DNA from 3 places in the Rahnella sp. PD4 genome. Region 1 is predicted to be linked to each of the others. Evidence: predicted binding sites of a transcription regulator. Region 1 holds the regulator's gene; each other region holds the start of a gene.
The links. The regulator PhoB, encoded in region 1, activates phosphate uptake and scavenging genes when phosphate is short. The targets are predictions, from matches to a motif close to CTGTCATAAAACTGNCNNAT.
Positions count from the first base shown of each region.

Region 2: ACOZIO_RS00210 (phosphoethanolamine transferase) is a predicted target of PhoB. The motif match lies at 4,948-4,967, and genes of this name have one in related genera.
Region 3: pstS (phosphate ABC transporter substrate-binding protein PstS) is a predicted target of PhoB. The motif match lies at 3,465-3,484, and genes of this name have one in related genera.

Region 1 is NZ_JBLZQF010000003.1:513,107-520,803, forward strand. It holds gene ACOZIO_RS11260 (ABC transporter substrate-binding protein) at 1-519, opposite strand, end outside; gene sbcC (exonuclease subunit SbcC) at 758-4,006, opposite strand; gene sbcD (exonuclease subunit SbcD) at 4,003-5,241, opposite strand; gene phoB (phosphate response regulator transcription factor PhoB) at 5,469-6,158, shown strand; gene phoR (phosphate regulon sensor histidine kinase PhoR) at 6,181-7,500, shown strand.
Region 2 is NZ_JBLZQF010000001.1:35,840-43,536, forward strand. It holds gene ACOZIO_RS00190 (EAL domain-containing protein) at 1-192, opposite strand, end outside; gene ACOZIO_RS00195 (alpha/beta fold hydrolase) at 529-1,542, shown strand; gene ACOZIO_RS00200 (phenolic acid decarboxylase) at 1,622-2,131, opposite strand; gene ACOZIO_RS00205 (LysR family transcriptional regulator) at 2,269-3,165, shown strand; gene ACOZIO_RS00210 (phosphoethanolamine transferase) at 3,202-4,836, opposite strand; gene lpxA (acyl-ACP--UDP-N-acetylglucosamine O-acyltransferase) at 5,195-5,983, shown strand; gene ACOZIO_RS00220 (DUF2891 domain-containing protein) at 6,027-7,049, opposite strand; gene ACOZIO_RS00225 (DUF979 domain-containing protein) at 7,062-7,697, opposite strand, start outside.
Region 3 is NZ_JBLZQF010000005.1:335,827-343,523, reverse strand. It holds gene glmU (bifunctional UDP-N-acetylglucosamine diphosphorylase/glucosamine-1-phosphate N-acetyltransferase GlmU) at 1-345, shown strand, start outside; gene glmS (glutamine--fructose-6-phosphate transaminase (isomerizing)) at 478-2,307, shown strand; gene rluF (23S rRNA pseudouridine(2604) synthase RluF) at 2,486-3,373, shown strand; gene pstS (phosphate ABC transporter substrate-binding protein PstS) at 3,590-4,630, shown strand; gene pstC (phosphate ABC transporter permease PstC) at 4,823-5,779, shown strand; gene pstA (phosphate ABC transporter permease PstA) at 5,781-6,668, shown strand; gene pstB (phosphate ABC transporter ATP-binding protein PstB) at 6,768-7,535, shown strand; gene phoU (phosphate signaling complex protein PhoU) at 7,546-7,697, shown strand, end outside.

The DNA.
Region 1 (7,697 bases):
TTTCTCCAGAATAATTTTCGCCATAGTGACGTTCTGGATCCCCGGGCCGCAGGCAATTTTCTTGCCTTTCAGATCACTGATAGCCTTGGCCGGGCTGTTCAGTGGTACCAGAAACTCATCTAACACCAGCGTGTGGTTTGACGGATTAGAACAGATAATTTTAAACAGACCCGGTGAGGTAATGGCCCCCAGTCCCAGCGCGCCGGTTGCGGTACCATTCGCGCAGCCGTGGATCCTGCCGGTGATCATCCCTTCAACAATTTGTTGTGCGCTGGCGAATTTCACCCCTTTCACATTCAGCCCGACCTCTTTAAAAAAGCCCTGTTCAAGTGCCACGTACAAGGGTAAACCGCCGACAATCGGCCAGTAGCCAATACGGATTTCATCGTCGCCGGCTGCAAAAACCGACGTCGGGATCATGCCACCCAGGGTTGAAACGCCACCGGTAATGGCAAGCCATTGCATCAGCTGGCGGCGTTTTTTATCGACCGGACGGCATTCTGGTTTGATGTTTTTCATGGGCGGTTCCCTTAGCGGTTATGGATACATTGCAACTTGTACTGCAACTTGTATACATAACGTTAAGCACAGGGCATGCCAGTTTGTTAACGGGCGGGAAGCGGCCTAAATTCAGCAGGTTGACAAAGGGATACGCACTGCGCTGGTGCGATTTTTGGGCGCCTGCTCACAATCAGGATCCACGGCAGGGCATATCGCTAGCAATATTTTTAGCGACATGCCCCGCAAAAGATCGCGGTCAGACTTTAAATTCACTGCTTAAACGGCTGATACCCAGACCATTCACTTTGGTGACTTTGATTTGTACCGGAATGCGATCTTTCATTGCTTCGACATGGCTGATCACGCCGATGGTTTTACCCGAGGCGTTAAGGCTGTCGAGGGCATCCAGTGCCGTATCCAGCGTGTCGGCGTCAAGCGTGCCGAAACCTTCATCAAGGAACAGAGAGTCGATGCGGGTTTTGTCGCTGACCAGATCAGACAATGCCAGCGCCAGCGCCAGGCTGACCAGGAAGCTTTCGCCGCCGGACAATGTGCGGGTGTCACGTAGCGCATCGGCCTGCCAGGTATCGACCACCTGCAACTCCAGCGCATCGCTGGTTTTGCGCTGTAACAGATAGCGCCCGTGCAGTTTTTCCAGCTGGCGGTTCGCCAGATAAACCAGATGATCGAGGGTCAGTCCCTGCGCGAATTTACGGAATTTCGCCCCGTCACTGGACCCAATCATCTGATTGAGATAACCCCAGTCATCACAGGTCAGCTGTGCCTGCGCTATCTGAGCAATCAGCGCCTGTTGTCCGCTGTGGCGCTGCTTGTCGCTTTCCAGTTGGTTCTTCACTTCGCCCAGACGTTGTTGTAACGCTTTCAGTTGTTGAGCCAGTTCCGTCTGCTGCACGGTCAGGGCATTAAGATCACCGTCAGATTCACTCAGATGAGCAGGGCGGACAAGACGATGCTTTTCCAGCATATCTCTGGCGTCAGTCAGTAATGCCTGAGCCTGTGCAAGTTGTTGTTGCAGATGTTCTTTGCGTTGCTGCAGCTGTTGGCGCAGCACGTCGTCAAGCAGCGCTTCTTTCACCGCGGCTTCATCGGCAAACCCGCTGGTGCTCAGCGCCTGTTGCCACACCTGTTCCGTTTGCGTCAGTTGTGCGCTGGTCTGTAATTGTTGCTTTTGCGCACTGGCCAGCTGACCGGCAAGCTGGTCGCGTTGTTCCTGCGCCTTATGCAGCGCGGTCTGGGCATCACTGAACGCTTTTTCTGCCGCCTGCTGTTGCTGATGTAAGTGTTCGCGAACCTGAGCCACCTGGCGCTCGCCGAACAGTTCGAGGCGCCGGGCATGAAGCTCAGAAAGCGCTTTTTCACCTTCGGCCTGTTGTTTTTGCAACCGGACAAGGTCTTGCTGAGATTTCGCCTCTATTTCTACCAGCCGCGTAATGCGTTCGGTCAGCAATGCACTTTGCTGTTGTACTTTCTGTTGGAGATTCAGGGCGTCAGTCAGGGCATCTTTCGCCTGTTGAAGTGCCCGTGCCAGCTGTTCGTGCTGGCCGGTCAGCGCCTGAGACTGCTGCTCTTCTTCGTCGCGGGCGGTCAGCCATTGCGAGATGTCAGTGGTGTCATGCAGGGTAAACGTCAGATTCAGCGGCATGCTGAGCTGTTGCCAGTTTGCCGTCTGCGCATTCAGTTGCTGCTGATCCTGCTCCATCAGGATCTGCAGACGTCTTTGCTGTTCTTTCAGGCTTTTGATCTTCGCCGCCAGTTCGATACCGCTGGCTTTTACCGCATCGAATTCAAGCTGCATTTTCTCGACGCGCTGTGCGGTTTCAGAAGGTTTGATCTCCTGATAGTGTTCAACCGCCGGATGCGAGGTCGAGCCGCACAACGGGCAGGCTTTACCGCTTTGCAAATTCGCGCGTTCAGCTTCGAGGCTGACGATCAGCATTTCCTGTTTATGCAGCGTTTTTACGTCGTTGAGATGTTCAAGTTGTGTCTGACATTGCAGGCGGATCTTATCCAGGCGCTGCTCTTCCTCAGCCAGTTGTACCTGATACTGCGCAAAATCTTGGTTTTGTTGCTGCACGCGCTGGTTAAGCTGCGGGAAAAGTTGCGCGAGCGAAAAAAGCTGTTGTCGCACCGGCCGGAGTTGCATCAGTTCTGTTTGCCGTTTCTGTAAGGCTGCCAGCGGATGCTGTTTTTCCAGAGCTGCCTGACGCTGCTGTGCGGCGTTAAGGGCTTCGGTCAGTGCGGTCTGCCGGGTTTGATGCTGGCGGTTTTCTTCATCCAGTTTTTGTCGTTCTGCCGTTATTTGCCGCAGTGTTGTGTTCTGGTCAGCGGCCTGTTTCTGCGATTCACTGACCGCCCGCTGTGTTTCTGCCAGTGATTTGTGCCACTGAGCGATTTCACCGTCCAGCGGCAGGATTTTTTCTTCGATCAGCGTTTGCATCCGGCGCTGTTCTTCGGCCTGCTTCTGACGTGCAGTTTGCGCCTGTTCTGCTGCCTGGTTCAGCGGCGCCATCTGCGCGATCTGCTGTTCCTGTTGCTGTATCAGTTGCGTCAGATGCTGCTGAAGGCGTTGTGACTCTTCCTGACAACGCTGACGGTCATTGAGTAACGGACGCAGTTTTTCCGCCGGTTCACTGCGTGCCAGCTGTTGTAACTGCGGCGCGGCGGCCAGATTTTCCTGCTCAGCGGCAGCCAGCTGCAACTGAGATTGCTGAAGTTTTTGCTGCACCTGTTGCCATTGTTGCAGCCAGTTCAGATCCCGCAGGCGTTGCTGCGCCTGTTGGCTGAGGCTGTTTTCCTGTGCGTTCAGTTCAGCATGCTGTGCCTCCAGCGTCTGGCGTTGTTCTTCGCTGAGCAGTTCGATGCCGGACATGCGCTGATGCAGACCGTCGAGTACGATGCGCGCTTCTTTATGTTGCTCAAAGACGCGCTGAGACAGCCGTCCGTAAATTTCGGTGCCGGTCAGTTCTTCCAGCAATTCGGCGCGGTCGTTGGCATCAGCATTCAGAAACGCGGCGAACTGCCCCTGAGACAGCATCATGGATTTGGTGAAACGGCCGAAATCCAGCCCGGTCAGTGTGGCGATGGCGTCGAGTTTGTCGCGCACTTTATCGGCCAGAATTTTGCCGCCGGCCAGTAACGCCAGCTCGACTTTCGGTGCCTGCAAGTTGCCATCCGGCGAATTTTTAGCACGACGCTGGCTCCAGAATGCGCGGTAAGCTACGCCTTTAACTTCAAACTCCACCTCAGCCAGCGATTCGGCGGTGTGGCGGGTCATCAGTTCGTTCTGGCTTGGTGTGATGTTCAGACGTGGCGTCTGATGATAAAGCGCCAGACAAATGGCATCAAGCAGGGTGGTTTTCCCTGCACCGGTCGGGCCGGTGATCGCGAATAATCCGTTGCTGGCGAACGGCTCGGCAGTGAAATCAATTTTCCATTCGCCTTCCAGCGAGTTCAGGTTTTTTAAACGCAGGCTGAGAATTTTCATTGTGCGCTGTCCTCTGCATTCTGACCGTGCGTGACCTGCTCAACAACCTGAGCAAAAAGAGTGCGCATCCGCGCCTGACGGGGGGCATCAGGGTCCGGCTCCAGCGCCAGCCGCCGTTCAAAGACGTCGCTGACGCTCAGTTCACTGAGGGTCTCTTTTTCCTGCTGCTCAATGCTGCTGATGCGCTGTTCTTTGCTGCGGCGCAACAGGACAACTTCCACCGGCAAATCCGCAGTCAGCGCCTGAATACGCCGCTGAATATCGCTGAGATAATCCTGCGTGGCGACTTCGATATCAAGCCAGACGGGTTTTTGTGCATCGCCGCCTTCGAACTGCGCCAGTTGCTTTTCAATTTCCGCCAGCGAGCCTTTGAGTATCTGCATGGGCTGGAAAACAGGAATTTCCAGCGTGTCGATGGCACTGAGCGTTGCCCCGTCGAAATCGAGCAGATACACACTTTTGGCTTTGCTCAGTTCGTCAAAGCTCAGGGCAATTGGCGAACCGCTGTAACGGATGTGGTGAGTTTTTGCGACGCACTGTGCGCGGTGAATATGGCCAAGCGCCACATAATCAACCGGCGGGAACGCCTGCGCGGGGAAGGCGTCAAGTGTGCCTATATAGATGTCACGCACGGAATCAGAAGTACTGACGCCAACGGTGGTCAGATGGCCGGTTGCAATAACGGGCAGCGGTATGCCAAGTTCATCACGCCTGGCCTGCGCGGCCTGCCAGAGCGCGTCATAATGTGCGGCGATGGCTTCCTGCAATGCCAGTTGTTTGTCGCTGCCGGACTGACCGGCCTGACTGGCCAGCAGATCACGCGGGAGTAAAAACGGGATGGCACACAGTACCGCGCCCGGTTTTCCGTCACGCTGACTGAGCACCAAAATCTGTTCAGACAGATTTTCGCCGACAGTGGCAATCACCCGCGTATTCAGGCAGGAAAGTAGCTCGCGTGATTCATTAAGTGTTGCGACGGAATCGTGGTTGCCAGCCAGTACCACCAGCTGACAGCCGGTTTGTTGTAATTCCACCACGAAGCGGTTATACAATTCGCGGGCATAACTGGGCGGTGATCCGGTATCGAAAATATCACCCGCGACAATCACGGCGTCGACCTGATGTTGCTGCACCTGACCGGTCAGCCAGCGCAGAAATGCCTGATGTTCGGCTGCACGGCTTTTGGTGAAAAAGTACTGGCCAAGATGCCAGTCTGACGTGTGGATCAGGCGCATGAGACTCCTGTATGAACCCTGGATGACGACAATGGGGCAAAGTATAAACGTCGGCGGGGGGAGATGTCCCCGATAAATCAGTCCAATTTCAGCGAGATGGCCGCTAATTATCTGTCATATTTGACTGTAATGAACCATTCTTTTCATTCATAAATCTGTCACAAAACTGACGCATAATGGCGCCCGCAATCAAATAAAAGATCGCTAACCTATTGGCAGGACCTACGATGGCTAGACGTATATTGGTGGTTGAAGACGAAGCTCCAATCCGTGAAATGGTGTGTTTTGTACTGGAACAAAATGGCTATCAGGCCGTAGAAGCTGAGGATTTTGATTCAGCGATTGGGCAGCTTGTTGAACCTTACCCTGAACTTATCCTGCTCGACTGGATGTTACCTGGCGGTTCCGGTATTCAGTTTATTAAGCATCTTAAACGTGAGGCGCTGACCCGCGAAATTCCGGTAATGATGTTGACCGCACGCGGTGAAGAAGAAGATCGGGTGCGTGGCCTCGAAGTCGGTGCCGATGATTACATCACCAAACCGTTTTCCCCGAAAGAGCTGGTTGCCCGCATTAAAGCGGTGATGCGTCGCATCTCGCCAATGGCGGTGGAAGAAGTGATCGACATGCAGGGTTTAAGCCTGGATCCCTCGTCTCACCGGGTGATGGCCAACGAACAGGCGCTTGATATGGGGCCGACAGAATTTAAGTTATTACACTTCTTTATGACGCATTCTGAACGTGTTTATAGCCGGGAACAGTTGCTCAATAACGTCTGGGGCACTAACGTTTATGTGGAAGATCGCACCGTAGACGTGCATATTCGTCGTTTGCGTAAGGCGTTGGAAACCAGCGGACATGACAGAATGATCCAGACTGTTCGTGGTACCGGATACCGTTTTTCAACGCGTTATTGAGTCCTCACAGCGGAGAATCTGTGTGCTAGAACGTTTGTCATGGAAACGATTGGCCGGCGAATTTTTTCTCTTTTGTCTGCCAGCGTTAATTCTCGGTATTTTCGTCGGTCATTTCGGCTGGCTCCTGTTTGTGTCGCTGGTTGCGGCACTGGGCTGGAATTATTACAACCAGCTTAAACTCTCTCACTGGCTGTGGCTTGACCGCAGTATTACGCCGCCGAACGGCCGCTGGAGCTGGGAGCCGCTGTTCTACGGGCTTAACCAGATGCAGATGCGCAACCGGCGTCGGCGTCGCGAATTAGGTCAGTTGATCAAACGTTTTCGCAGCGGTGCTGAATCGCTGCCCGATGCCGTGGTGCTGACCACGGAAGAAGGCAATATTTTCTGGTGTAACGGGCTGGCGCAGGATCTGCTCGGTTTCCGCTGGCCGGAAGATAACGGGCAACATATCTTCAACCTGCTGCGTTATCCGGAATTCCGGCTGTGGATCCAGACCCGCGATTTCAGTCGGGCGCTGAATCTGCAACTCAATAACGAGCATTACGTCGAGTTTCGCGTTATGCCTTATTCAGAAGGGCAACTGCTGATGGTGGCACGCGATGTCACACAGATGCGTCAGCTTGAAGGTGCCCGGCGTAACTTCTTTGCTAACGTCAGTCATGAGCTGAGAACCCCGCTGACCGTATTGCAGGGATATCTGGAAATGATGGAAGACGCCAAACTGGAAGAACCTTTCCGCACCAAAGCACTGGATACCATGCAGGAACAGACGCGGCGAATGGACGGGCTGGTGAAGCAGTTGCTGACGCTGTCGAAAATCGAAGCTTCAGCGAATATTGATTTGCATGAGAAAGTCGATATTCCGGTGATGCTCGGTATGCTCGAACGTGAGGTGCAAACGTTAAGCAACGGCCGGCATGAGGTGGTGTTTCGCATTAATGACAAACTGAACGTCTTTGGTAATGAAGATCAGTTGCGCAGTGCGGTATCGAATCTGGTGTATAACGCCGTCAACCACACGCCTGCCGGGACGCGGATTGAAGTCAGCTGGCAGCAAACGCCGCATGGCGCGCAATTCCAGATCAGTGATAACGGACCGGGCATTGCGCCGCAGCACCTCCCGCGCCTGACCGAACGTTTTTACCGGGTCGATAAGGCCCGCTCGCGGCAGACCGGCGGCAGCGGACTCGGGCTGGCGATCGTCAAACATGCGCTCAGCCATCACCACACCAAACTTGAAGTCATGAGTGAAGTGGGGGTCGGTACGCGCTTTATGTTTACGCTGGCACCGAAGTTGATTGTTCCTCCGGAACAGGCCAGCCAAAGCGATGTAAAGGGATAAAAATCAAGCCACAGCAACAAGCTGTGGCTTCTTTTAGCAAACGTTCATCAGCCATTAGACATCGCCTCTTTAATTAATCCAGTCCGAAGTTCTGCTTTGAGTTGCAGTTCTGTGACGTTGAGCAAATCTTTAGCAATGGCCTTATACAAAGACAAAAGTTTGTCGGGAATTTCTGGTCCCTTCTTACGGACACTGTG
Region 2 (7,697 bases), on a different contig from region 1:
TGCAATGGCGGCATTATCCAGCGTCATATCCACCAGCCTCACGGATTGTTGCAAATTTGCAGCGGTATCACGTCGTAATCCCTGAGATGTTTGCCATGAGATTGCCAATGTTCCGAGTGCAGCGACAACAACGAAGGCGAGCAGTGAAACGCATATCCGGACAGAGCGTCGGTTTAACCAATTTAAGGTCAAGGGTAACCACCAGTGAGAGCCTGAGAGCGACGATTCGCCCCGTCAATATAACCTATAACGGTGTTATTCACTGCCACAAGGCAAATAACAAGGCCAATCTGAGAGTGCTGATAATCTCATTTTTAATTCATATTATGAATAGTTATGGATTCAACTGTAATAAGTTTAAATCAAAACCGGCCCCCGGCGGCCAGGATGAGTATTTACCGGACATACCGTTACATTTTGCAAACGAAAGACTGAATCAGCCGGTCTTAAGTGGTTTTTCTGAAGGCGTAAATTTTGTAGCATAGTGTTTTACGCCGTCTGTTCAGTGAACGCCACCAGGACAACCCGATGCTTCCCCGTTTTAAAGTGCTCTTTTATGCGGCTGTTTTATCCTTTTCTTTCTCCGGCTCAATAATGGCGGCAGACGCTCCCGCTTACGGCCCGCAATTGCAGGGATTTGATTATCCGTTCCCGCTGAAGCAATTTTCCTTTAGTTCCCAGGGTGCACCGCTGCAAATGGGCTATCTGGACGTTGCCCCTGCCGGGCATAAAAACGGCCAGACTGTGGTGCTGATGCATGGCAAGAATTTCTGTGCCGCAACCTGGGATGACACTATTTCGGCTCTGGTAAGTCATGGCTATCGGGTTATCGCGCCTGATCAGGTCGGGTTCTGTTCATCGACCAAGCCTTCCCATTACCAGTACAGTTTCCAGCAGTTGGCGACCAACACGCATGAGTTGTTGAAAAACCTTAAAATCAGCAAAGCCGTTATTGTCGGGCATTCGACTGGCGGCATGCTGGCGACACGTTACAGCCTGATGTATGCGCCGGAAGTGACGAAACTGGTGCTGGTGAACCCGATTGGTCTGGAAGACTGGAAAGCCAAAGGTGTTCCCTATCGTACGGTCGATCAGTGGTATGATCGCGAACTGAAAACCTCAGCGGACAGCATTAAACAGTACGAATTAAAAACGTATTACGTGAATAAATGGAAACCGGAATATGACCGCTGGGTCGATATGCTGGCAGGCCTGAATAACGGTCCGGGGCACAAGCTGGTAGCATGGAACTCAGCGCTGATTTACGACATGATTTTCACTCAGCCGGTCTTTTACGAATTCAAAAATCTCCGCGTACCCACCACCCTGATAATTGGCACGGCTGACACCACAGCCATTGGCAGCGATATTGCCCCGCCTGCGGTGAAAGCCAAAATCGGCCATTACAACGTGCTGGGCAAACAGGTTGCGAAGCTTATTCCGCACGCGAAACTGATCGAGTTTAAAGGCCTTGGACACGCACCGCAGATGGAAGAACCGGAAAAATTCAATGCGACGCTGCTGAAAACGCTGGCACGCTGACGGCCTGTATCTCTGACCCCTGTTCATAAAAAACCACAGCCATTACGGACTGTGGTTTTTTATGTCTGTGGTTTAGTGATTAACGCAGATTGTCCGGGAAGTTAGCCGGTAACTCGCTGGCCGGGCAGTCGATCACCGCGTTATTGTCGGCGCCGCAGTCGCGGACGAAAGTTATGGTCGCGAATTCATCAATGACTTCCGTCGGATAAGCCGGGCCGGCATCGCGATATGAATTCATCAGCGGAATATGTTCGTTCTGGAAGCAAACGGTTTTTTCCGGATTGTTCATGATCCAGCGTGGAAAGAAAATCGTGCCGTGGAACACGTTGTCACCCAGGTTGACTATCAGGCTGACATCGGTACCGGTCGGCTCTGTCCAGGAAATTTTGTACACATCAGAAGCCACACGCACGATATAAGCTTGCTGATCTTTCACCCAGCGGTTGCCAACCAGCCCGCTATGAATGCGGTAATCCAGCGTTCCGGCATTTTTCACATAGATTTCATAATTCCAGCCATTGTCATAGGTGTAAACCACGTGTTTGCCGATGAAATTGCTCAGGTCGTGTTTATCAAAGCTGCTCATAATAATTCTCCTTATTAGTGCGCCGTATGTCAGTGCTGTTTCGATAGAGAGAGAGTACACGCTAAAAAATTGATAAAAAAACGCTCTTTTCTGATAAAAAGCATCTAAAATTCCGATAAATTTCTCCGAAGGAAAAAAGCATGGCACTTCCACGAACCACTCTTGAGCAGTGGGTGGTGTTGCAGACGGTCATTGAACAGGGGAGTTACGCGCAGGCAGCGCGGGTGCTGAACCGCAGCCAGTCTTCTGTCAGTTATGCGCTGAGCGGATTGCAGGAACGGCTTGGCCTGCCGTTGCTGGAAATTCAGGGTCGTAAAGCGACCCTGACCGGGCAGGGACGGGCGTTGCTGACGCAGGCAATGCCGCTTATTTCAGCCTTTTTGCAGCTTGAGCACCGCGCTGCCGGGCTGAAAGGCGGAACACGCACCGAACTGAGCCTGGTGGTCGACAGCGTCTTTCCGAAATACCGGTTGTTTCGCGCGCTTAAAAGTTTTCAACAACAATTTCCCGATACCCGGGTGCACCTGACGGAAATTTTGCGCGGAGAAAGCCTGGAGCAATTAAACGAACGGTCTGCTGATTTATACATCACCACGCTGGCACCGGAAAATGCCATACAGGGACGCTTTCTGCTGGACGTGGATTTTGTCCCGGTGGCGAAAAACGATCATCCGCTGATGAGCCTCGCCGTTCCGCTGACCGCAGAGGACCTGGCACGCTTCCCGCTGATCAGCGTGGCCGACCGGCACTCGCCGCGTAATGAAAATGCACCATCCGGCACCCGTGCCAGCTGGACCTTCACTACTGTCGGGGCCGCGATGGAAGCGATTATGGTGGGCGTAGGATACGGCTGGCTGCCGCTGGAAAGTGTGGAGAAAACGCTGGAGAGCGGTTTGCTTCGCCGTCTTGAATTAACAACCAGAACGGTGCGGCAAACGGCACTGTATATGGTGATGGATAATCAATCTGAGCAGTTCGATAAAACGGTCAGCGCACTGGCAACAAGCATTCTGACAGAGTGCGGTTTGCTGCCATAACATTCTGGCAGCAAACCCTTTCAGCTACGGGCGTGACTACTTCTGAGATGGGCGGCAGGCCGCCAGAATATCCAGTTGTGGATCACGTTCTGAGGTCTGTACGTTCATCGCGCTCAGCACGGTGTGGAACAGGTTATCCTGCGAAACGTCTTTGTTCGCAGCATTGGATTTCAGGCATTGCATATCTATTCCCTGCGCTTTGACATAGCCATCAGACAGCCAGAATAGCATCGGCACATGGGTCTGTTGCGCCGGTGCCACGCTGTAAGGCGTACCGTGCAGATACAGGCCATTTTCACCCAAGGATTCACCATGGTCGGAAAGATAAATGACGGCCACATTGTACTTATCCTGATACTGCTTCGCTTTTTCAATCACCTGCGACACCATGTAATCCGTGTAAAGCAGCGTATTATCGTAGGTATTCACCAGTTGTTCTTGTGAACAGTTTTCAATGTCGCTGCGCGGGCAGTCAGGCATGAACTTGCGGAATTCCTGAGGATAGCGTTTGTAATATGTCGGGCCGTGGCTGCCGATCAGATGTAAGCTAATCAGCGTATTTTTGCCGTCAGCCTTGATGTCATCATCAATATTCTGCATCAGTGCCATGTCGTAGCAGGTATCACCATCACAATATTTACCGTCTTTTTGGGTATTAATGGTGACATTCGGCACACGGTCGCAGACCCCTTTACAGCCTTCGTCATTGTCTTTCCAGAATACTGAAACGCCGGCCTTATGCAGAATATCCAGCAAACCTTCACTGTTACGGGCGCGGTTGGCGTCGTAACTGGTGCGTTTCATGTTTGAGAACATGCACGGCACAGAAATTGCCGTTGCCGTACCGCATGACGTCATCTTCGTAAAGTACACCACGTCCGGAATGGCTTGCGTGTACTGATTGGTTGGTTTGGCGTATCCCTCATACGACTGATTTTGCGCCCGTGCTGTTTCCCCGATCACCAGAAACACCAGATTGGGTTTTTGCCCCGGTTGTTGTACCAGTTTTGCATCATTACCAAGAGTCCGGAACGGCATTTTCGGTGTGAAGTAACGGTGATTCATGTACTGGAACGCACTGTAAAGATAGTTGGTCGGTACGATTTCCAGATTCAGAGTGCGGTTGTTACGGCCAACGGAAGCATAATCTTTGTAAAAAACGCCGGCAATGGAAGCAACGACCAGCAATGAAATCACCATTGACACCAGGCGTACTCCCAGACGGCGCAGCGGTGTTTTTTCATAGCTGACCGGTGTCAGGAAAAGCAAAATCGCGGGCAAAACGCCGGTGAAGACAAACCACAGCACCACTTTCAGATTCAGGTATGAAGATGCTTCAGCAGATTGCGTCTCGAGGATATTCTCGATCATGCCGCGATCGAAAACGACCTGGAAGGTCATCATCGCGAAACTGGCGAGGGCACTGACCGGGAGCACGATAATGAAGAATGGCTTAAGCAACGGGCGAAAACTGAAAGGGGTGAACACAAAGTTCAGTGCGGCAAACAGCGCGACCGGAATGCTCAGGGCGAAAGCCAGATTGTATGCGGGCAGTGCATTTAAGATGCGGTAAAAATGCAACAAAATAGGTAAGTTAACCACAAAGGTAAAATACAGGGTCAGCAATAAAGTCAGCGTAAAGTAGCTGATCTTCGGAAATATATAGCGCAATGAAAACTCCCAACAAAATGACGGTAGCAGGGTTAATGTGAGGGAAAGATAACGTACGGAAATGAATATTCATAAGAATATTCATCCAAGCTTAAGAAAGCCTTAATCTACCCGTCATAAATCCTTCATCCTGCAGCGTTTCTGAAAAAGTTCAGAAAATATATAAAATATAAGAGACCGCCTTTTCTTGCATGAAGCCTTATGCTCACCGGCGTAGCGATGTGGATGTTCAACGAAACACCCTTTGTTTAAACCTCTCTGAGCGCGTTTCCCTCCGCTCATTTTGTCTTTCCCTGATTATGCCTGACCGGTTTAATTCATCACTGACTGTCTGCGGGCTGTCAGAAGGATATTCGTGTTGATCTCATCTTCGGCCATCATTGCGGCCAGCAGCATTATTGAACCCGGTGTGATTATTGGGCCGCGAGTGGTTATCGGGCCTTTTTGTGTTATTTCAGCGGGTGTGCAAATTGGCGAAGGAACATGCATTTCTTCGCATGTCATCATCAACGGCAATACCAAAATAGGTAGGGATAATCAGATTGGCAGAGGCTCATCCATTGGCGAAATCAGTCAGGATTTGAAATACGCCGGAGAACCTACCGGGCTGGAAATCGGCAATGGAAACCAGATTGGCTGCCATGCCACATTACATCGAGGCACTGTACAGGGCGGCGGTATGACCCGGATAGGGCATCTGAATATTTTTGAGCGGGGTGTCCATCTCGGCCATGACTGCCAGGTGGGAAATGCCACGTTCATTGGCGAACATAGTGCTCTGGCAGGGCATGTTTTATTAGGTAATGATGCGCGGATTGATGCCCTGAGCGCAGTGCATCAGTTTTGTATTATTGGTGCGGGAGCCCGTTTGCTTGCCAATACGTGTGTGGTGCAGGATGTGCCGCCGTTTGTGATGGCAGGCGGAAACCGCGCGGTACCTAAAGGGATAAACGAGCAGACAGCAGAATTTTGCCGGGCTGGCAGTACGCAGCAAAATATCATCCGCTATCTGTACGATTTGCTTTATCACCGGCAGGAAACGATTGAACGGGTAAAGTCAGAAATTGAGCGGCTCAGCACGGAATATCCGTTACTGTGCCACTTCAATGCTTTTTTCCTTCATTCAGCGCGCGGGATCATTCGTTAACGGGTTTACGGTAATCCTGCGGCTGAACAGAGGTGACGGGCTGTCAGGCTTCGAGTGCTAACAGGGCAAAGGTTGCCAGCCAGTGCTCGCCCATATAGGTGCTGTCGAGATGGTTCAGCGCGCTGTGCAGATGGGCTTCTGCCGTCTGACGTAGCAAGACCGCACGCGGATCACCCGCTGGCAGCGCAGAGGCCAGCGAACGCTGACACCAGGCACGGCTGAGATTCAGCCCGTCCAGATGGCCAATTTTACCGTCGCTGCGGTCAGTGACCGTGGCGGGGATAAACAGTGTCGCAGGCTGGCTGTGCGCCAGATCCGGTAAAAAACGGCCAAACCAGGTCACAAATGCTTCGGGCGGTAAAACGCGGCGCATCAGTTCAGCTTCCATCAGGGAAGGTGAAAGGAATTCATCACCGCCCGGTTCCCATGCCTGACAATGCACATCTTCAAGATGCCAGCGCAATGCCGTTTCTTCGATCAATTCTGCCAGTTTGTGATGCTTAACACAGCGGGCATAATCCAGTGTTAACGCCAGGGCAAAAGCTGTGTTGAAATGGCTGCCGACCCGCAGGGGATAGGTTGCCTTTGGCAGAAACGTGCTAAAACTCTTTTCGAAGAACCGGCTCATGGGCGCGAGCGTTTTCGCCCATTCCGCAGCCTGTGGCAGGGTCATTTCATGCAATTGCTGGCTCAGCGCCAGACACCACGCCCAGCCATACGGCCGTTCAAATCCGGCATGTTGCGTCTGTTGCAGATAGGCCATTTCACCGGCGACATTTTCTGCCGTGAAATGCCGGCCGGCCACCTCAATGATTTTTTCTGCTTCCGGCAGTTGTGGAAAACGATCCAGCAGTCGCAGCAATAACCAGTATCCGTGCACACAGGAATGCCAGTCATAGCTGCCGTAAAAGATCGGATGCAACTGGCGTGGCGTTTGCGCATCCGCTGCGCTGCTCATGGCATGCATGAGTTTATTCGGGTATTCGCGTGTTAAGTGATTCAGTGCCAGTGAAGCAAAACGGGATGCCATCTCTGCCGTCAGTACACTATGTTGTTGCGTCGACATCGTCTTTCCTTATCAGAAACGGAACACAAAGAAATACATAAACGCGGTATTGACCAGCAACAGTAATACACCGGTTTTCCACTGCGCTTTAATCACGCCATTCTTATCCTGCAATTCCAGCAGCGCCGCGGGGACGATATTAAAATTGGCTGCCATCGGGGTCATCAGGGTGCCGCAGAAACCGGATAACATGCCGATCGCGCCCATAATCGCCGGATTTCCGCCCAGCTGGTTGACAATAAGTGGCAGCCCGATCCCCGCCGTCATGACCGGGAAGGCGGCAAAACCGTTTCCCATGATCATCGTGAAAAGCGCCATGCCGAAGGTATAGGCAATCACAATCGCCAGCGGTGAACCGAGCGGAATGATATTTTTGACCAGGTCCGACACCACGCCGCCGACTCCCGCCAGTGCAAACAACGCGCCAAGAGCGGCCAGCATTTGTGGCAAAATAGCTGCCCAGCCAACGGTATCCATTGTCTGTCCCCCCGCTTTCACTGCTTTGACCGGCGAATCACGCAGCATAATCAGCGCCACGATGAAGGCCACCAGCGTGCCGATTACCAGCGAAATCAGCGTGACGTTTTTGGCTTCCACCAGCGGCGTGTATTTCAGCGTCAGGGTGCCAGCCAGGGTCACCAGGGGGAT
Region 3 (7,697 bases), on a different contig from region 1:
CATGTTGGCAATTTCGTTGAAATCAAAAAAGCGCGTCTCGGCAAAGGCTCAAAAGCGGGCCATCTCTCCTATCTTGGTGATGCTGATATAGGGGATAACGTTAATATCGGCGCGGGTACCATCACCTGTAACTACGACGGTGTAAACAAGCATAAGACCATCATCGGTAACGATGTCTTTGTGGGTTCAGATTCTCAACTGGTCGCGCCCGTGACAGTGGGGAATAACGTGACCATCGCCGCCGGTACAACGGTCACCCGCGACGTGCCGGACAAGGGTTTAGTGTTAAGCCGGGTGCCTCAGTTACATAAACCAGACTGGCAGAAACCGGTAAAGAAAAAATAAGCTGTTCATAATAATTCCCCACTCTCTACAAGGCTCGGGGAACCGCAAGTACACCGGAAAACGGGGCTTGTGGATAAATCAGGTCAGGCATCAAAAAAGGTCCCGAAAAGACCTTCAATAGGAATAAAACTGATGTGTGGAATTGTAGGCGCAGTAGCGCAACGCGATATTGCTGAAATTCTGTTGGAAGGTTTACGTCGTCTCGAATACCGCGGTTATGACTCCGCCGGGCTGGCTGTCATTGATGCTGCGGGAAAAATGGGCCGCTTACGTCGTCTGGGTAAAGTCCAGATGCTGGCTGATGCACTGGACGAACATCCTTTGCAGGGCGGCACCGGTATTGCTCACACGCGATGGGCCACTCATGGCGAACCTTCTGAAGCGAATGCTCACCCGCATGTATCTGATTACATTGCCGTCGTGCATAACGGTATTATCGAAAACCACGAACCTCTGCGTGAATTACTGACTGAACGCGGCTACCGTTTTGATTCTGAAACGGATACTGAAGTGATCGCACATCTGGTGCATTGGGAACAACTTCAGGGCGGTACGCTGCTGGAAGTCGTACAGCGTGTGATCCCGCAACTGCGTGGCGCTTACGGTACTGTGGTGATGGACAGGCGCGACCCGTCTGTCCTGGTGGCCGCCCGTTCCGGTAGCCCGCTGGTGATTGGTCGTGGCGTTGGGGAAAACTTCATTGCTTCCGACCAGTTGGCACTGTTACCTGTGACCCGTCGCTTCCTGTTCCTTGAAGAAGGGGATGTGGCTGAAATTAAACGCCGTTCTGTCAGCGTTTATGATAAAACCGGCCATGCCGTTGAGCGTGAAGAAATTGAATCTAAAGTGCAGTACGACGCCGGTGATAAAGGCGTATACCGTCACTATATGCAAAAAGAGATCTACGAACAGCCGCTGGCAATCAAAAACACCCTGGAAGGGCGTTTCAGCCACGGTGAAGTGAACCTCAGCGAGCTGGGCGAAAAAGCGGACGAAATCTTATCGCGTGTTCAACATGTGCAGATTATCGCCTGTGGCACGTCATATAACTCGGGAATGGTGGCGCGTTACTGGTTTGAGTCACTGGCTGGCATGCCTTGTGATGTTGAGATCGCTTCAGAGTTTCGCTATCGCAAATCTGCCGTTCGTCCGGGCAGCCTGATCATTACACTGTCTCAGTCTGGTGAAACGGCAGATACGCTGGCCGCGCTGCGTTTGTCGAAAGAGCTGGGTTATCTCGGTTCTCTGGCAGTGTGTAACGTAGCCGGTTCTTCACTGGTGCGTGAATCCGATCTGGCGCTGATGACCAAAGCAGGCACTGAAATCGGCGTGGCATCAACCAAAGCGTTCACCACACAACTGACCGTTCTGCTGATGCTGGTGGCGCGTATGGGGCGCCTGAAAGGGATGAATCCGCAAGTTGAGCACGATATTGTTCACGCGCTCCAGGCGTTGCCTGCGCGTATCGAACAAATGTTGTCGCTGGATAAAACCATCGAAACGCTGGCCGAAGGTTTTTCTGATAAACATCACGCTCTGTTCCTTGGCCGTGGTGATCAGTATCCGATTGCGATGGAAGGTGCGCTGAAGCTGAAAGAGATTTCTTATATTCACGCGGAAGCCTATGCGGCGGGTGAGCTGAAGCATGGTCCGCTGGCGCTGATTGACGCAGATATGCCGGTGATCGTGGTGGCACCAAATAACGAATTGCTGGAAAAACTGAAATCGAATATCGAAGAAGTGCGCGCCCGTGGCGGTTTGCTGTATGTCTTTGCCGATCAGGATGCCGGTTTTACCGACAGTGAAGGCATGAAGATTATCCAGCTGCCACACGTTGAGGAAATTGTCGCACCTATTTTCTATACCGTTCCGCTACAGTTGCTGTCCTACTACGTTGCCCTGATTAAAGGTACCGACGTTGACCAGCCACGTAACCTGGCGAAATCTGTGACTGTCGAATAAGACTGTCCGGTTTCAGCTATGCGATATATAAGCGCCTCCCGGGGCGCTTTTCTATTTTCAGAATGTTTTTGCCTGATTCCCCACTTTCCCGGCAGCCGATCACGATTCTCCCCTCTCAGGCTTCGTAACCCGCCCCGGATAAGGTATAGTTCGCGTTTTTCTGAAGGTACCCCGCTGAATGCTGACCAATTCCTCCATTCGTCTTAACAAATACATTAGCGAGAGCGGTATCTGCTCACGCCGCGATGCCGATCGTTACATCGAACAGGGAAATGTTTTCATCAACGGCAGGCGTGCCGCAGTGGGGGCTCAGGTGTTTGCCACAGACGTGGTGAAAGTTAACGGTCAGCTTATCGAGCCACGTGATGAAGAAGATCTGGTGCTTATCGCGCTGAACAAGCCGGTAGGTATTATCACCACGATGGAAGAGGGGGAGCGGGACAATATCCGTGATTTCGTCAATCACAGCAAGCGTGTCTTCCCGATTGGCCGTCTGGATAAAGATTCCCAGGGGCTGATTTTACTGACTAACCATGGCGATCTGGTCAATAAAATCCTGCGTGCCGGTAATGATCACGAAAAAGAGTACATCGTGACCGTTAATAAACCGATCACTGACGAATTTATTGCAGGTATGGGCGCTGGCGTGCCGATGCTTGGCACGGTGACCAAGAAATGCAAAGTAAAGAAAGAAGCACCCATGGTGTTTCGTATTACGCTGGTACAGGGGCTTAACCGACAGATCCGCCGTATGTGTAAGCACTTCGGTTATGAAGTCACTAAGCTTGAGCGCGTGCGTATTATGAACATCAACCTGAAAGGTGTTCCACCGGGAGAATGGCGGGATTTAACCGATGATGAATTGATCGAGTTATTCAGGCTGATTGAAAACTCCTCGTCTGAAGATAAACCGGCGAAAAAAACGCAGGCAAAGCATACTCAGGCTAAAAAAGCGGTTGTCACAAAACCGGCTGCCACAAAAACAAAAAATACCGAAAAACCTGAAGCTAATTCTGCATCCCGCAAGCGTTTTGCCCAGCCTGGTCGTAAGAAAAAAGGGCGTTAATTTACCTGTTTTTCATTATCTGCCGGTGTAATAACCGGCTTTTCCCGCTTAAAACACCTTCATATTGCCCGGGTGGTTCGAATTGTGAACGGTGTCATAAAACTGTCATATAACGTACATTTTACTGTCACTAAACTGTCCTATTTTCCTCCTGTGCCAAACACTTTAATTAACGTCGACATCAGTCGGGAAGTTTAAAACCACCAGGAGTGGAACATGAAATTGATGCGTAACACCGTCGCCGGTTTTGTAGCAGCGACTTTCTCCCTCACAGCAATGTCTGCTTTCGCTGCCACTAACCTGACTGGCGCTGGCGGCACCTTCCCCGCACCTGTCTATGCTAAGTGGGCTGACGCATATCAGAAAGCAACCGGTACTCAGGTGAACTACCAGGGCATCGGTTCTTCCGGCGGTGTAAAACAAATCATCGCCAAGACCGTTGATTTCGGCGCATCTGATGCACCGATGAAAGAAGAAGATCTGAATAAAAATGGCCTGTTCCAGTTCCCTACCGTGATCGGTGGCGTGGTGCTGGCTGTTAACATCCCTGGCATCAAATCTGGTCAGCTGACACTCGATGGCGCAACGCTGGGTGACATTTACCTCGGTAAAATCAAAAAGTGGAACGACGCAGCGATCACTAAGCTGAACCCGGGTGTGAAATTGCCAGACACCAACATCGCAGTGGTGCGTCGTGCTGACGGTTCCGGTACTTCGTTCGTATTCACCAGCTATCTGGCGAAAGTCAACAGCGAGTGGAAAGACAAAATCGGTGCAGGTTCAACGGTGAACTGGCCAACGGGTCTCGGTGGCAAAGGCAATGACGGTGTGGCCGCATTCGTACAGCGTCTGCCAGGTTCAATCGGTTACGTTGAATATGCTTATGCTAAGCAAAATAACCTGGCTTATACCAAGCTGGTCGATGCAGACGGCAAAGCTATCAGCCCGACGGAAGCCTCCTTCAGTGCAGCTGCTAAAGGCGCTGACTGGAGCAAAACCTTCGCTCAGGACCTGACCAATCAGAAAGGTGATAATGCGTGGCCAATCAGCTCCACCACTTTCATCCTGGTTTACAAAGATCAGCAAGATGCAGCGAAGGGCGCAGAAGTGCTGAAGTTCTTCGACTGGGCCTACAAAAATGGCACCAAACTGACAACTGATTTGGACTATGCCGCACTGCCAGCCTCTGTTGTAGAGCAGATCCGTGCAGCATGGAAGACCAACATCAAAGACAGCAGCGGTAAAGCACTGTACTAGGAATACCCGTCATACCTGAAGCTGCACCGGCGTTAGCTGCGCTCGTTCACCCGAATCACTTACTTGAGTAAGCTCATCGGGATTCACTTGCTTGCTGCCTTGGTGCAACTCCAATTATTTTGGGTATAGTAACTCTGCTTCATTCCCTCTCCGGCCGGGGAGGGAATTAAATCTGAATTAAAAGAGAGTGGTATGGCTGAATACAAGCCGGCTATCAAGGCACCTGGCAAAAACGGTGACATCATCTTCGGCGCGCTGGTTAAACTGGCAGCGCTGATAGTGCTATTTATGCTGGGCGGCATTATCGTCTCGCTGTTTATTGCTTCTCTGCCGAGCATTGAAAAGTTCGGATTATCCTTCCTGTGGACGAAAACCTGGGATGCGCCGAACCAACAATTTGGTGCACTGGTGCCGATTTATGGCACGGTTGTAACCTCCATTATTGCCCTGCTGATTGCTGTTCCGGTGAGCTTTGGCATCGCATTATTTCTCACCGAGCTTGCACCTAACTGGATGAAGCGCCCGCTGGGGATTGCTATTGAACTGCTGGCGGCTATCCCCAGTATTGTTTATGGCATGTGGGGTCTGTTCGTTTTCGCCCCGCTGTTTGCGCAATATTTCCAGACGCCAGTGGGCGACGTGCTTTCCGGTATCCCGATTGTTGGCGAACTGTTTGCTGGCCCGGGTTTCGGTATCGGTATTCTGGCGGCAGGTGTCATTCTCGCCATTATGATCATCCCGTACATAGCTTCCGTTATGCGTGATGTATTCGAACAAACGCCGGTGATGATGAAAGAATCTGCTTACGGCATTGGTTGCACCACATGGGAGGTGATCTGGCGCATCGTGCTGCCGTTCACCAAAAATGGTGTGATTGGTGGCGTGATGTTAGGCCTGGGACGCGCACTTGGCGAGACCATGGCGGTGACCTTCATTATCGGTAACACCTACCAGCTCGACAGCGCATCGCTGTACGCGCCGGGCAACAGTATTACCTCCGCACTGGCGAACGAATTTGCCGAAGCGGAAGCCGGATTGCACACCTCTGCACTGATGGAACTGGGACTGATCCTGTTCGTCATTACCTTTATTGTTCTGGCGCTGTCGAAAATGATGATCCTGCGTCTGGCTAAGAAAGAGGGCCGTTAAGATGACGACACTCGACATGCAAAGTACCCCGGCGCTGCTGGAATCGCGTCGAAAACGTCAGGCGTGGCGCCGTCAGAAAAACCGTCTGGCACTGATGATCTCCATGCTGACCATGGCGTTTGGCCTGTTCTGGCTGGTGTGGATCCTGTTCACCACTATCGTTAAAGGTGTTGACGGAATGTCGCTGGCGCTGTTCACGCAGAACACCCCGCCACCGAATACGGCAGGCGGTGGTCTGGCTAATGCCATTGCAGGCAGCGGATTACTGATTTTATGGGCCACGTTGATTGGTACGCCACTGGGCGTCATGGCCGGGATTTATCTCGCCGAATATGGTCGTAAATCCTGGCTGGCGGAATTCATCCGTTTTATTAACGACATCCTGCTCTCTGCGCCATCGATTGTGGTGGGCTTGTTTGTGTACACCATCATGGTGGCAAAAATGGGGCATTTCTCCGGATGGGCGGGTGTGCTGGCGCTGGCGCTGTTACAGATCCCGATTGTTATCCGCACCACGGAAAATATGCTGAAACTGGTGCCGGACAGCCTGCGTGAAGCGGCTTATGCGCTGGGTACGCCGAAGTGGAAAATGATCTCAGCCATCACGCTGAAAGCCTCTGTTTCCGGCATTATTACCGGGATACTGTTGGCGATTGCCCGTATTGCCGGTGAAACCGCGCCGCTGCTGTTCACCTCGCTCTCCAATCAGTTCTGGAGCACCGACATGATGCAGCCGATTGCTAACCTGCCGGTCACCATCTTTAAGTTTGCGATGAGCCCGTTCGGCGAATGGCAACAACTGGCCTGGGCGGGCGTGCTGCTGATTACGGTTTGTGTGCTGTTACTGAACATCCTGGCGCGTGTGATTTTTGCCCCGAAAAAGCAATAAGTTAATTCATTATTGATGGCAGGCGATAACGGCTGCTGTCACTGTTTACCCGGCGTCGCCATGCGGCGCACGAAAAAGAGAGATGTCTTAATGAGTCGAATGACTGACGCATCCAACAGCAAAATTCAGGTTCGTGATCTGAACTTTTATTACGGCAAATTCCACGCGCTGAAAAATATTTCCCTGGATATTGCTAAGAACGAAGTCACGGCATTCATCGGCCCTTCAGGTTGTGGCAAATCCACGCTGCTGCGTACGTTTAACAAAATGTACCAGTTGTATCCGGAACAGCATGCTGAAGGTGAAATCCTGCTTGATGGCGAAAACATACTGGTTGATAAGCAAGATATCGCGCTGCTGCGTGCCAAAGTTGGCATGGTCTTCCAGAAACCGACGCCGTTTCCGATGTCAATTTATGACAACATTGCGTTTGGTGTCCGCCTGTTTGAGAAGTTGTCCCGCACGGACATGGATGAGCGCGTGCAATGGGCGCTGACTAAAGCCGCGCTGTGGAATGAATCCAAAGACAAGCTGCACCAGAGCGGTTATAGCCTGTCCGGCGGTCAGCAACAGCGTCTGTGTATCGCGCGTGGTATTGCGATCCGCCCTGACGTTTTATTGCTCGATGAACCTTGCTCCGCGCTCGATCCAATTTCTACCGGTCGTATCGAAGAACTGATCACCGAGCTAAAATCTGATTACACCGTGGTGATTGTGACTCACAACATGCAGCAGGCTGCGCGTTGTTCAGATCGCACTGCGTTTATGTATCTGGGCGAACTGATCGAATACAGCGACACTGACTCGCTGTTCACTTCACCAGCGCGCAAACAGACTGAAGATTACATTACTGGCCGCTACGGTTGAGGTAAAAAGAATGGATAACCTGAACTTAAACAAACACATTTCTGGCCAGTTTAATGCAGAGCTTGAGCACATCCGCACACAGGTTCTGGCGATGGGTGGCCTGGTTGAGCAACAACTGACTGATGCCATCACTGCGATGCACAATCAGGATGCCGAACTGGC